DNA from 4 places in the Lysinibacillus sp. RS10 genome. Region 2 is predicted to be linked to each of the others. Evidence: riboswitches for the same ligand, from Rfam matches in the RefSeq annotation. Region 2 holds a riboswitch; each other region holds the start of a gene.
The links. Region 2 has a riboswitch for S-adenosylmethionine ahead of ACB089_RS00695 (cyclase family protein). Riboswitches for the same ligand answer to the same signal wherever they lie in the genome.

Region 1: linked by a shared signal. The riboswitch ahead of metA (homoserine O-succinyltransferase) and the one ahead of ACB089_RS00695 (cyclase family protein) in region 2 are both predicted to bind S-adenosylmethionine.
Region 3: linked by a shared signal. The riboswitch ahead of ACB089_RS04170 (Na+/H+ antiporter NhaC family protein) and the one ahead of ACB089_RS00695 (cyclase family protein) in region 2 are both predicted to bind S-adenosylmethionine.
Region 4: linked by a shared signal. The riboswitch ahead of ACB089_RS04425 (methionine ABC transporter ATP-binding protein) and the one ahead of ACB089_RS00695 (cyclase family protein) in region 2 are both predicted to bind S-adenosylmethionine.

Annotation. Positions count from the first base shown of each region.
Region 1 covers NZ_CP167122.1:2,304,582-2,307,762, forward strand. The annotation lists T-box leader at 77-328, opposite strand; gene ACB089_RS11825 (hypothetical protein) at 870-1,094, shown strand; gene ACB089_RS11830 (nucleotide excision repair endonuclease) at 1,161-1,532, opposite strand; SAM riboswitch class I at 1,736-1,846, shown strand; gene metA (homoserine O-succinyltransferase) at 1,965-2,900, shown strand; gene ACB089_RS11840 (endospore germination permease) at 2,982-3,181, opposite strand, start outside.
Region 2 covers NZ_CP167122.1:114,523-117,703, reverse strand. The annotation lists gene ACB089_RS00710 (MFS transporter) at 1-307, shown strand, start outside; gene ACB089_RS00705 (SMI1/KNR4 family protein) at 380-931, opposite strand; gene ACB089_RS00700 (hypothetical protein) at 1,072-1,470, shown strand; SAM riboswitch class I at 1,634-1,737, shown strand; gene ACB089_RS00695 (cyclase family protein) at 1,856-2,593, shown strand; gene ACB089_RS00690 (DedA family protein) at 2,646-3,181, opposite strand, start outside.
Region 3 covers NZ_CP167122.1:825,675-828,855, reverse strand. The annotation lists gene ACB089_RS04185 (hypothetical protein) at 1-25, shown strand, start outside; gene ACB089_RS04180 (hypothetical protein) at 321-572, shown strand; gene ACB089_RS04175 (hypothetical protein) at 596-790, shown strand; SAM riboswitch class I at 1,455-1,562, shown strand; gene ACB089_RS04170 (Na+/H+ antiporter NhaC family protein) at 1,671-2,951, shown strand.
Region 4 covers NZ_CP167122.1:870,889-874,069, forward strand. The annotation lists gene ACB089_RS04405 (arsenate reductase family protein) at 1-63, shown strand, start outside; gene gcvH (glycine cleavage system protein GcvH) at 146-526, shown strand; gene ACB089_RS04415 (hypothetical protein) at 707-1,048, shown strand; gene ACB089_RS04420 (thioredoxin family protein) at 1,063-1,374, shown strand; SAM riboswitch class I at 1,428-1,531, shown strand; gene ACB089_RS04425 (methionine ABC transporter ATP-binding protein) at 1,872-2,900, shown strand; gene ACB089_RS04430 (methionine ABC transporter permease) at 2,890-3,181, shown strand, end outside.

The sequences.
Region 1 (3,181 bases), 2.2 Mb from region 2:
GTCTTACTCCTAATACGTTTAGATTTTCAAATACTTTGCTCAAAAAAGGAATAAAAAAACGCCCTTTTGGATTAACCAAAAGGACGATTCAACTCGTGTTACCACCTTTAATTTATAAGCAATTCACATTACTTACCTCAAGAAGTACGGTCATTTGACGATACTCTCGCACATGATTACGGGTGCTTACCGGCGTAGCCTACTTAGAATGATCTTTTCGGTACACAGCTCCAAGATGAATTCTCAATCGTTTTACATGCACCTCTCATCAACCGGTAACTTTCTGTTCGTAAAAATAATTGATACTATTTCTTTTCATAGCCTTTGTTCTATACAAATATTTTTGAATTGTTTTTTATTTTACAGAAAAAAATTATTTTGTCAATAAAAATTTCTTCATAACCCGCTTAAATTACATATGACATTTTACAATATAAATACAACTCACCACTTAAATATAAAAGCTAAAGGAAATATTTCAACAAATGTTAGTAAAGTTCTTTTAAAAATCTTATTCCACAATCTGGTCCGATTGTGGAATAAGAAAAGATTCTGCATATCAACACAGGATCTTTAATCAATCTTTTTTATAAAACTACAACATTTATAAAGACGTATGTTTTGTATATAAGTCGGAACCTCAACCACACGTTATGGTAATGAGCCTAAAATATAATAAATAAAAATAATTATGGCTGTTGCATGAAAGCGGGGATAAATAGTGAAGAAAATTATCATTTTATTCATGTTGACCTTAACTATCTTAGGAGCATGTAATACTTCCGCATTAAGTATTAGTGAAATTGCTGTTGTTCCAGATGAAGTGCAAAAGAAAATAATTTCCGATAATAAGCTCCAATTAATCAGTGATGGAAAAGACTTTTTACATTGTTGTTTATTCGAAAGGGATTGCACATGCTGATTTGGAGATACAGTGTGATATATTAAAAATAAAATTCGAAGAAATGAATCTATCCAACGATGTTGCTGAACAATATGTTTATAAAATTACAAAAGACCCTGAGCAGGAAATTATCGAGGTGTATATAAACGGCAAGTCCACACATTTTGATCATGTAATAACAGGTTTATAGGAAGAATAAGCCTAACGAAAAAAACCGAAACCCCCTTAAAGGAGATTTCGGTCTTTTTGCTAAAGATTAATAAAATACTTTATCAACATTGTATTTAGCACGGAATGAATTAATCGCGTATGTTTCGTAAATTTCACGTTCCATTGGATCTTCCACTTCATACACTTCAATTTTGAAAATTTCATTACGATGATTTTTCATCGGTGACACGTTGTCCTCAAAATGCTTTTTAATACGTTGACGAATTTTACGTGCTTTACCTACAAATAATAGCTCGTTCTCTTCGTTGTAGAATAAGAAAATGCCACCATTTTCACGTGTGATTTTATGGAAATCAATAAAACCATGGTATGGTGTGATTGGTACATCACCTGGCTTTAAATCTTGTTCGCGTTGGCGAATCACTAAATCTGGTTTTGGAAATTCAATTTTAATCAAACTTTTCACGTTCCTCTCTATTACTAAAGATATATGGTAACATAATTACGGCTTGTTTACCATAATATTTCATAGCGTCAACATGATTTGCATCAGGATTAGTGTTCATCAATTTAGAGAAGAACATGCATGTTAATTACAAAATATTCTATGTATTATTGATATTCTTAATTGTTCATGTTACAATTCTTTTTAATTAAATAATCTTATCAAGAGAAGCTGAGGGATTTGGCCCGATGACGCTTCAGCAACCTCTAACAAATGTTAGAAAGGTGCTAATTCCACCAAAGGATTTGTCCTTTGAGAGATAAGAGTGAACGTGGTTAAAATCCCTCTCATTCTATCTCAAATGGAATGAGGGGGATTTTTTTAATTTAGATCGACTTATAAAATTCTTTATATGTAGAGAAATACAAGAGAGGGGAATGCAAGATGCCAATTAATATTCCAAAAAATTTACCAGCTGGAGAACATTTACGTGAGGAAAAAATCTTCGTCATGGAAGAGGATAGAGCGAAAACTCAACAAATACGTCCGTTAAATATATTAATTTTAAATTTGATGCCAGAAAAAGAAAAAACGGAGCTACAATTACTGCGCTTACTCGGTAATACACCTCTACAAGTTAATATAACATTTTTAAACACAGCCACACATGAATCGAAAAATGTGAGCAAATCACATTTACAGCTATTTTACACGACCTTTCATCAAATTCGCCATCGTCGCTATGATGGCATGATTATTACGGGTGCGCCAGTTGAAAAAATGTCTTTTGAGGACGTGAACTATTGGCAGGAAATTGCAGAAATTATGGATTGGTCCAAGGAAAACGTGACATCGGTCCTTCATATATGTTGGGGCGCACAAGCAGCGTTATACCATCATTACGGTATTGGCAAAATTGAGCTCCCTGCTAAATGCTCAGGTGTTTATTCTCATGTCATTACGGATTTAACCGTGGATTTAGTTCGAGGCTTTAGCGATTTATTTACGGCCCCACATTCACGATATACTTCTGTTTCTATTGACGAAGTACGCAACCATCCTGATTTACGATTACTATCTTACTCAGGAGATGCTGGTGTCTTTATTGTGCAATCGAAGGATAATAAAAACATTATGATTACAGGACATCTTGAATATGATGCGACTACATTAGCAGATGAATATAGTCGTGATGTCGCAAAAGGTTTGGATATTGAGGTTCCAGTGAATTACTTCCCAAGTGATGATCCATTAAATGAACCGATTAATACGTGGCGTGCCCACACTCATTTATTATTTTCAAACTGGTTGAACTACTATGTTTACCAAGAAACACCATATGAATGGGATTTCGTTGATGAACTTGAATATCATATTTAGTTCATGTGTTCTGTAAACACTTAAATAAAATGATGACCTTGATCATATCAGGGTCATCATTTTTTAAATCCAAATATGTTGTTAGTTTTCTGACGGGTTTTCATTGGCAGATTCATTTTGACCTTTTGTAGTATTTCCGCAATTGCTATTAGTTTCATTCTGTATAGCATTTTGACTGTTGCTATTACTAGCATTATTAGAGGCATTTTGATTGTTATTATTACTTGCATTCGTAGTAGAATTTTGGCTGTTGTTATTACTAGCATTATTAGAGGCATTTT
Region 2 (3,181 bases):
TTTAGAATCATCAATCGTTGGATTAATAATGGTCTTTATGATGGGGCTATTTATGTTTATGAATGTACCGGGATTACAGCTTTATGCCGTTCAGCTTTCAGAAAAATATATACCATCAGCTATTTCAATGGCTTCAGCATTAAATATTTCAGCCTTTAACATTGGTATTTTTCTAGGATCGTACATTGGAGGAATCATTGTTCGCCACCAATCATTAGCTCATACTCCTATATACGGATTCGGTATGGTGATGATTGCCGCGGTTACTACGTTCCTATGGTTAATCTTTGATAGAAAGAAGCAATAGATCCCTTACTTTGTATGTATTAGAATAAAAATGATGAAAGGAAGCCTTAACAATAGCCAGGGCTTCCTTTTGTTATTCACCATATTTAAGGAACGTAGCATCAAAGTACGCCTTAAAATTTGGATATAGATAGTCTAATGACGCTTGAATATCGGCATTATCATCAAATAAAATTTCATGATCAATTTCATATATTGCACAAGTCTCTTCATCTGCATTGTCATTTAAATCAATGCAAATTATTTTTCCATACTCTTCATCCCATGAAAACGGAAGATATCCTAAACTACATAACGATGGATTATACATATCTCTAACGTTATTTAAAGGTTCATCAACACTTTGTTCCGGTATGACATCAAAATAATGGTGATACGTTGAAATAAAGGCTTTATACCATTCAGGAAATGGAAGTCCGAACTCTTTTTCTAAAGCTTGAATATCATCTTCCGTTACTACAGAAGGGACCATCTTCCATCTTGACCATTCTTCATCAATATCTGCTAATTTCATCTCAACAGGAACATCTGGACGCATCCATCTGCAAAATCCATCTTCTGAAACCTGATTATAGTGCTCGTAGTAAACTTCAAAACCTTTTTTTATATACTCACGAATATTCATCTTTAAACCCCTTTTTATCTCAGAGTAAAATCTTTTCTCCCTACTCCCCTACAGTACTAGGTTTTTCACATCAGTCACTAACACCGAAAACATTTTTATACATAAGATAAGGTATCAACTATAGGATAGGAGGAATTTAGTTGTATTACAATCCTTATCCGTATTTTGTCTACCCTAACTATTATCCAACATGGGCAATGGCCACTCAACAACCTTCAAGATATCTAGCAATGCCGACGAACCCAGCAAACAGCAATCCATTCCCACCCGTCAATATAAATAAATTGAAGACTTCTGCGAAACGGATTAAGGTTATTATGCAGCAAGCACAATTACTGACGGATAAAATTGATGAATCCGAGCAATTTGCCCATGATCTTATGAACGCAGCACAACTGTCAAATAAAACAGAAGTTGAAAAATTAATTGCGTCAACAGGTATTACCATCAAATTCGAAACTAACTATACACCAGATGGAATCCGTATACTATTTACTGACAGTGACTGTTGTAAGCTAACCGTAAATTTGACTTGGTGAAATCCACTAAAGAGTGGGGACTATGTGTTGTCTATTTAAATTACTATAAATGACACTTTGAAGGTTCTGGAAATTTTTTAACTATGTATCCCTATTGGACTTGTAAACTATAAATAAATATGCTAAAGTATTCGTAATCTATTTCTGAAAATTCTTATATTTTTTCTTATCAAGAGAGACGGAGGGATTGGCCCTATGATGTCTCAGCAACCAGCCTATAGGTATGGTGCTAATTCCAATTGGCGAAATCAGCCTTGAAGATGAGAAGACTTACTTAGTTGCTTTGCACAAGGGTCCTCTTTCTACAAGGAGGGCTCTTTTTTATTTTCGCTAGTAAACAAAGTCTAAGCATCCAAAAATAATTACAAGAAAGCAGGAAAATATTATGACAAACGACCTTTTACAAGCACTTCAACTATTGAAATCGAAAGAATGGATAGATTTAACACATACATTTGGTCCTAATTCACCTCATTTCTTTATGTTTGATGATGCAAAATTTGAAACATTATTTTCCCATGAGGATGGTTTCTTTGCGCAACAATTCTCTTTCCCTGGGCAATATGGAACACATATCGATCCACCTATCCATTTTGTGCGAGATACACGCTTTTTAGACGAATTGGCGTTAAAAGAACTAGTCCTACCACTGATCGTTATTGATCAATCTAAGGCAGCCGAATTGAATAACGACTACGCATTAAGTATCCAAGATATTCTTGACTTTGAGGCTGAATACGGGGAAATTGAAGCAGGTACCTTTGTTGCGCTTCGTACTGATTGGAGTAAACGTTGGCCAGATAAAGAGGCTTTCAGCAACAAAGATGCAGATGGTAATAATCATATTCCTGGCTGGGGATTAGAAGCATTACAATTTTTATTCAACGAACGAAAAGTTAGTGCTATTGGTCACGAAACTTTTGATACGGATGCAGCAGCTGATTTTCGTAAAAACGGTAAGTTAGATGGCGAATATTTTGTGCTTGAGCAAGATACTTACCAAATTGAGCTTATGACAAATTTGGATAAGTTACCTCCTAAAGGTGCTGTTATTTTCAATATTGTACCAAAACCTGAAAAGGCCTCTGGATTCCCTGTGCGTTCATTTGCAATAGTGCCTTAAAAATAGCAATAGGTCTGAATCAATCCATGATAGGTATTGATTCAGACCCTTTTTATTTAGGTGAATTCCTTTTTTTAAAAATAAAATAAACGATCAAAATTATTATGATGAACAATGCTATAAGATACATACTGTAGCGGGATAAATATAACCCAACATAACGCCATTCCTCCCCAAGTACTTCTCCTAAGGTAATAAAAGTAAATGTCCATATAATTGCTCCCGTATAAGCAAAGAAAGCAAACTTTTTAAAAGGATAATTATTAATAGCCGCAATATATGCTGTTAGATGACGTACACCAGGAATAAAATACCCGACTACTAATAATATCGGTCCTATTTTTGCAAATAATTTTTTAGTAACGTCAATTTTCTGTTCAGTAATATGGATTTTTGGACCGTATTTTCGCAATAATGGTAGCCCGAATCTATAGCCTATATAGTAGCTTAAGGTAATTCCCCCTGCCGCACCTACCACAGCGCTGATTAGAGCTGGAATATGCGAGAGAGTTTCTCGATATACGCTATACCCTACATAGGTTAAAAATATCTCATCAGGAAGTGGCAGCCCGACAATCCCTCCAATTA
Region 3 (3,181 bases), 710 kb from region 2:
TAAATCAGCTAACCACGCATATTGATTAAATAAATCAGCCAATCTTCATTCGTAATAAAACGCCAAAGTTTCATTAATACGACAAGCGCCATTACGAGAAGGATTACATGTCGACTATGACTATAAATAAGAAAAAGTTGAATGAAACTGGAGTTCTAATTTACCGAGTAAAATAGGTCCATTCGGTGCTGCTTTAATATTATATCCATATGAATAGGAGTGGTTAGAAGCACAAGATAATAATAGAAAAATTTAATTCTATAAAAAGGGTATCAATTCTTTGATATCCTTTTTTAACCTTTTAAAAGAAGGTGAAAACTTTGGGTTATGTGTTAATAAATACATTTATTTTATTACTTATTATTTTATTTGCTGAATCATTAATGTATTTAATTACAATAAAAAATACAAAATTAAAAAGCATTTTAACTTATATAGTAATGGCAGTAATAGCGTTTATCACCAGTCAATATATACCTAATGATTTTAAGGAATTTACAAAAACGTTTGCTAAAGCATTTTTAATTTTAGCAATAGTATCTTTATTTTACAAAAATACCAATATTAATTAAAATGGAAGGACTAAATATCGACTATGACTACTAACAAGAAAAAGTTGATTGAATCCGGAGTTGTAGGTCAATGGAGTAATGGATTTTATGTAGCATTAGCCTATGGAATGTTATTCGTTTCTTTAATGCTCGTAACAGACAAAGAGCTTACAATTAATGTTTTAGCTATACCCGCTTTAGTTTTATTTTTAGTTGTTAGCGTTACTGAATATTTGTGACGAGAGACGGAAAAAAAGATATGCCTCAATGGATTATAGTGGGAGCATTTGTTATTGCTGTTCTTACTGCAATAGGTATGACGGTTATTTCAAACTGAGGGAGTGAGAAGATGCTACATAATAAAATAAAATATATCGGATTTTTAGCTATGCTTATATTTGGAGGCATTTTTATTTTCAGATGGTTTCTTCGAGATGAATTATTATTAGATCAATTAATTGGTTTTGTGGTAGGTTCTATTCTTTTTATAGTGTCTTTTTTTGTTAAAAGAAACTAAATCAGTCTAGTCGTCTCTACGATTACTATTGAGCTTTTTAAATATATCTCTTTACAATAGATGATTACTTTTTTTTGCTTCACATTTTCTATACCTTCAATTTCTGCAAATGCACCTACATCTTTGTCATTCTCCTGTATTAACAATCTAATTGCCTATCGTCGTGATAGATGGTTCTATGATTACACCAATATTTTTAACATCTTAATTTAGCACTTCATGAATCGCTCCTCTCTTTTTTTACCATAGTCGCCTTAAAGCGAATTTTCTTTCTTAAAAAAATGTTTTTATGTTCTCTGAAATAGTATTTAATTAAAAACATGTTGCAAATATAGATGTTTTATTATAGTATTTCATTATTGTGCAAAAAAATAATATATTTTTTCTTCTTATCAAGAGAGATGGAGGGACTGGCCCTATGATATCTCGGCAGCGGAACTTTGTGATTAAGTTACTGTGCCAAATCCAGCAAGCAATGGCTTGATAGATAAGAGGAGTGTTTTATAAATATAAGACCTCTTCTTGTTATTTCAAGAAGAGGTCTTTTTTTAGAAAAAAAATGGACAAGGATGTATCCATTTTTAAATTTTGGAGGTAGAACAATGAAGAAAGAGAATCCATGGGCGCTGATCCCATTTGTTGTTTTTTTAGTTTTATTTATTGGTTCAGGGGTTATTACAGGTGATTTTTATGCCTTTCCTGTCATTGTAGCCATTGCCATTTCGGGCGCTGTGGCTCTGGCGATGAATCGAAAAGAATCGTTTTCGCGGAAGGTTGATATTTTCTGCAAAGGCGCAGGAAATTTAAATGTCATGCTGATGGTTGTTATTTTTCTTTTGGCTGGGGCCTTTTCAGAGGTAGCAAAAGGTATGGGGGCTGTGGACTCCACTGTTAACTTTGCTTTATCGGTCATTCCGCCAAACCTGCTTGTCGTAGGCTTGTTCATCATTGCCTGCTTTATCTCCCTGTCAATGGGTACATCGGTGGGAACGATTGTTGCACTGGCGCCGATTGGAGTTGGGATAAGCGAGCATATCGAACTTTCCATGGCTTTAGTAATGGCAGCGATTGTCGGCGGTTCGATGTTTGGCGATAATTTATCCATTATTTCAGATACAACCATTACTGCCGTTCGTTCACAAGGCGCACAAATGAAGGATAAATTTAAGGTGAATTTTTGGATTGTGTTACCGGCAGCTGTTGTAACGAGCATTATTTTAGGGGTTATCACAATGGGGGAAACCGCACAAGTAGAACATTTAAGCTATAGTTGGGTAAAAATTGTTCCCTATGTTTTAGTTATTATTTTAGCGTTAGCTGGCATGAATGTTTTCTTTGTTCTGGCATTTGGGATTGTTCTCGCCGGTGCTGTGGGCTTAGCGGATGGCAGCTATCACTTAATGAGCCTTATGCAAACGATTGGCGAAGGAATGTCAGGCATGTATGAAATGGCATTTCTTGCAATATTAATCGCTGGAATGGTGGAGGTTATTAAGTTTAACGGAGGAATCGACTTCCTGCTTCACCTTGCGACACGAAGAATTAAATCAAAAAAGGGTGCTGAATTTGGGATTGCCGGCCTTGTGGGTCTAACTAATTTATCTACAGCCAATAATACGATTGCTATTTTAATTGCTGGTCCACTTGCAAAAAATATTGCTGATCAGTATGAGATTGAGCCAAGAAAGTCCGCAAGTATATTAGATATTTTCTCCTGTACGGTCCAAGGTCTTCTCCCATACGGAGCCCAATTCCTGGCAGCCGCAAGCGTAGCCGGAATATCGCCAGTGAGCATGCTACAATACTCTTTCTATCCGATCTTGATAGGAATTTGCGGGATCATCGCTATCCTTATTGGATACCCGAAACAAAAGAAAGCCTGAGCTTCATCACTTTAGAGTGACAGGTGTGGCTTTAGAAAATATTGATTTTACATTGAAAATAATCCAATTGTTTTGAAAGAAAGATTAATCAAAACGATTGGATTTTTTTATTTAAGGCTATTCTTTTTTGATAAAAAATTTTAATAAGGTTGATTAAATGATATTCAAGAATTTTACCCCTTAATTTCCTCGTATTTAAGAGAAAAACCCGAAGCAATTAGTTCACTTCG
Region 4 (3,181 bases), 760 kb from region 2:
ACAGATGGGAAAAAAGTAACTTTAGGGTTTAAAGAATCAGATTTTGAGCAAGCTTGGAAATAACCCTATTTATCCTTGTTTTTATAGGAGAAGTATGGCAAACTGAAAGTGAATATACTACATATTTTATGGAGGGGTTTATTGCATGAGCACACCAAAAGACTTACGTTACTCTGAAGAGCATGAATGGGTAAAATTAGAAGATGGTAAAGTACGTATCGGTATTTCTCACTTCGCACAATCTGAACTTGGAGATATCGTTTTCGTTGAGCTTCCACAAGTTGGCGACGAAATTAAAACAGATGATCCATTCGGTAGTGTAGAATCTGTAAAAACAGTTTCTGAATTATACGCACCAATCTCAGGTACAGTAGTTGAAGTAAATGCAGATTTAGAAGATAGCCCAGAATTCGTGAATGAATCACCATATGAAAAAGCATGGATGATCGTTGTAGAGCTTGCTGATGCATCAGAAGTTGAAAAGCTTATGACAGCTGAGCAATACGAAGAAATGATTGCTGAATAAGACAAGCCCTAAAAAACGTCGGAAATCACCGGCGTTTTTTATTATCTTTAATCATTTCCCACTATAGTTGGGGAGACGAAAGCCGTTGTAGGCCCTTATCAATGGGTGTCTTATATGATCACCGACAGAGCGTAATGGATATAATGAGCTATAAGGTATATGTCTAATGGGGGTGGCGTGATGTTCGAGGGAAAATGCTTAATTGTCGAAGGTCGTTCGGATAAACTTCAAATTAAACCTATTTTAAGTGAAGATGTTATAATACTTTGTACGAATGGTACCATTGGTGTACATCAATTAGAAGAGTTACTCGATCCATATGAGGGCTGTGAGCTTTATACATTTTTTGATGCAGATACATCGGGTGATAAGCTACGGGCATTAATGGACAGACATTATCCAGAGGCTGAGCATTTACGTACGATGCCGACATATAAGGAAGTTGAGACAACTCCGAGAAAGGTGTTAGCGATGATATTGCTGCGTGCACACTTCTCAATCCATAATGAATATATTTTGTAAGGTTGCGTGAAAAGATGGAAGAATGGTCAAAAGAGCAGTGGGATACGGCTGTACAGTCCGGTGAAAAGGCTGCCTTTTATTTATATACGCCTATGTGTGGAACGTGTGCAGTTGCATCGAAAATGATGACGATTGTCGAGCAATTGCTGCCACAGCTACAGGTTGGTAAAGCGAATATTAATTTTATAGAGCACATAGCTTTTGATAATAAAATCGAAAGTGTACCATGTTTACTCGTGTGTGATGGCGGAAAAGTAACAGAAAAGGTATATGCCTTTCAATCCGTACCATTTTTATACGAATTGCTAAAAAAATCAATTGACTGAACTTTGATAGCGTGATAAAGTACGAATATACTAAAAAAAATAAATATATCGAACTCTTATAAAGAGTGGCGGAGGGAAGTGCCCTATGAAGCCCGGCAACCATCACAAAGTGAAAAGGTGCCAAATCACTCAAAGATTTATCTTTGAAAGATGAGAGAACGGTTTAGCGTATAATTACGTGACCCCTTCTACTTGTCTATAAGTGAAGGGGTCTTTTTAACTACTTTCAACACACGACTGAGTGACCAACATCACGTTGGCTCAATGCCTTCGGCGGATGTCATGGAATCGGAAATGAGTTCAATATAGGATGTTAGCCTAAAATCATCGCATCCATGCGATAACGGCTAACTGACCTGCATCGGTAAAAACGCCACGTCCTGTGGCATTATCGAAATGACCGACATCGTGTCGTCCCTCGTGCAGGCCTAAGCACAAACCGATTCCGAACGCTATTATGTCGGGGCATAATTGATATGAGAAAAGGAGAATTCGCTATGATTCAACTTCAGAATATTACAAAAAAATACAAAACCGCGAATGGCGAATTAACTGCAGTCAAAGACGTCAATCTTTCAATCAATAAAGGTGAAATTTTTGGCATTATCGGCTATAGTGGCGCTGGTAAAAGTACGATGATTCGCTTATTAAACGGTTTAGAAAAGCCTACAACTGGTACGGTGACGGTTAACAATCAAGAATTTTCATCTATAAAGGGGCAAAAGCTCAGAGATGCTAGACAAAAGGTAAGTATGATTTTCCAGCATTTTAATTTACTTTGGTCAAGAACTGTTGAGGAAAATATCGCTTTCCCACTAGAAATCGCAGGTGTTCCAAAGGCACAACGTGAAGCACGAGTGAACGAATTGATCACACTTGTTGGCTTGGGGGGACGTGCTAAGGCGTATCCATCACAGCTATCAGGGGGACAAAAGCAACGTGTAGGTATTGCGCGCGCGCTTGCTAATAACCCAGAGGTATTATTATGCGATGAGGCAACGTCTGCACTCGATCCGGAGACAACAGATGCTATCCTTGATCTACTTGTCGATATTAATGAACGCTTAGGTCTAACGATCGTATTAATTACACATGAAATGCACGTTATTCGCAAAATTTGTCATCGTGTAGCGGTTATGGAAGCCGGAGAAATTGTAGAGCGTGGTGAGGTATTACAAGTATTCCAAGCACCGCAAGCTACCATTACGAAAAAATTTGTTTCTCAAATTACAGATACGAAAGAAACACAGGAAACTGTGGCTCAAATTAAAGCAAATTACCCTACTGGACAACTTGTAAAGCTGATCTTTGTAGGAGAAAAAACAGAGCAGCCTGTCATTTCACATCTTGTGAAACAGTTTGATGTGGAAGTAAGCATTGTACATGGTAATATTTCGCAAACGAAAAATGGTGCGTACGGTACACTTATAGTGCAAATAAACGGCTCAAAGGATAATGTTGCGGATGCACTTAACTACTTAAATACAGTCGAAGTACAAACGGAGGTGATTGCAAATGCTAACTAGTCTCTTTCCGAATGTCGACTGGGAAAAAATGTGGGAAGCTACGTATCAAACATTGTACATGACAACGATCTCTACAGTTATCACATTTATACTTGGCTTAGCAATTGGGATCGTACTATTTTTAACAAGTCCAACCCAACTATGGGCAAATAAAATTGTGAATTTTTTGACAAATTCGATTGTTAACATTTTTCGTTCTATTCCGTTTATTGTGCTAATCATTTTATTAATTCCATTTACGAAATTTTTACTTGACACAATTCGCGGAGCGAACGCAGCTT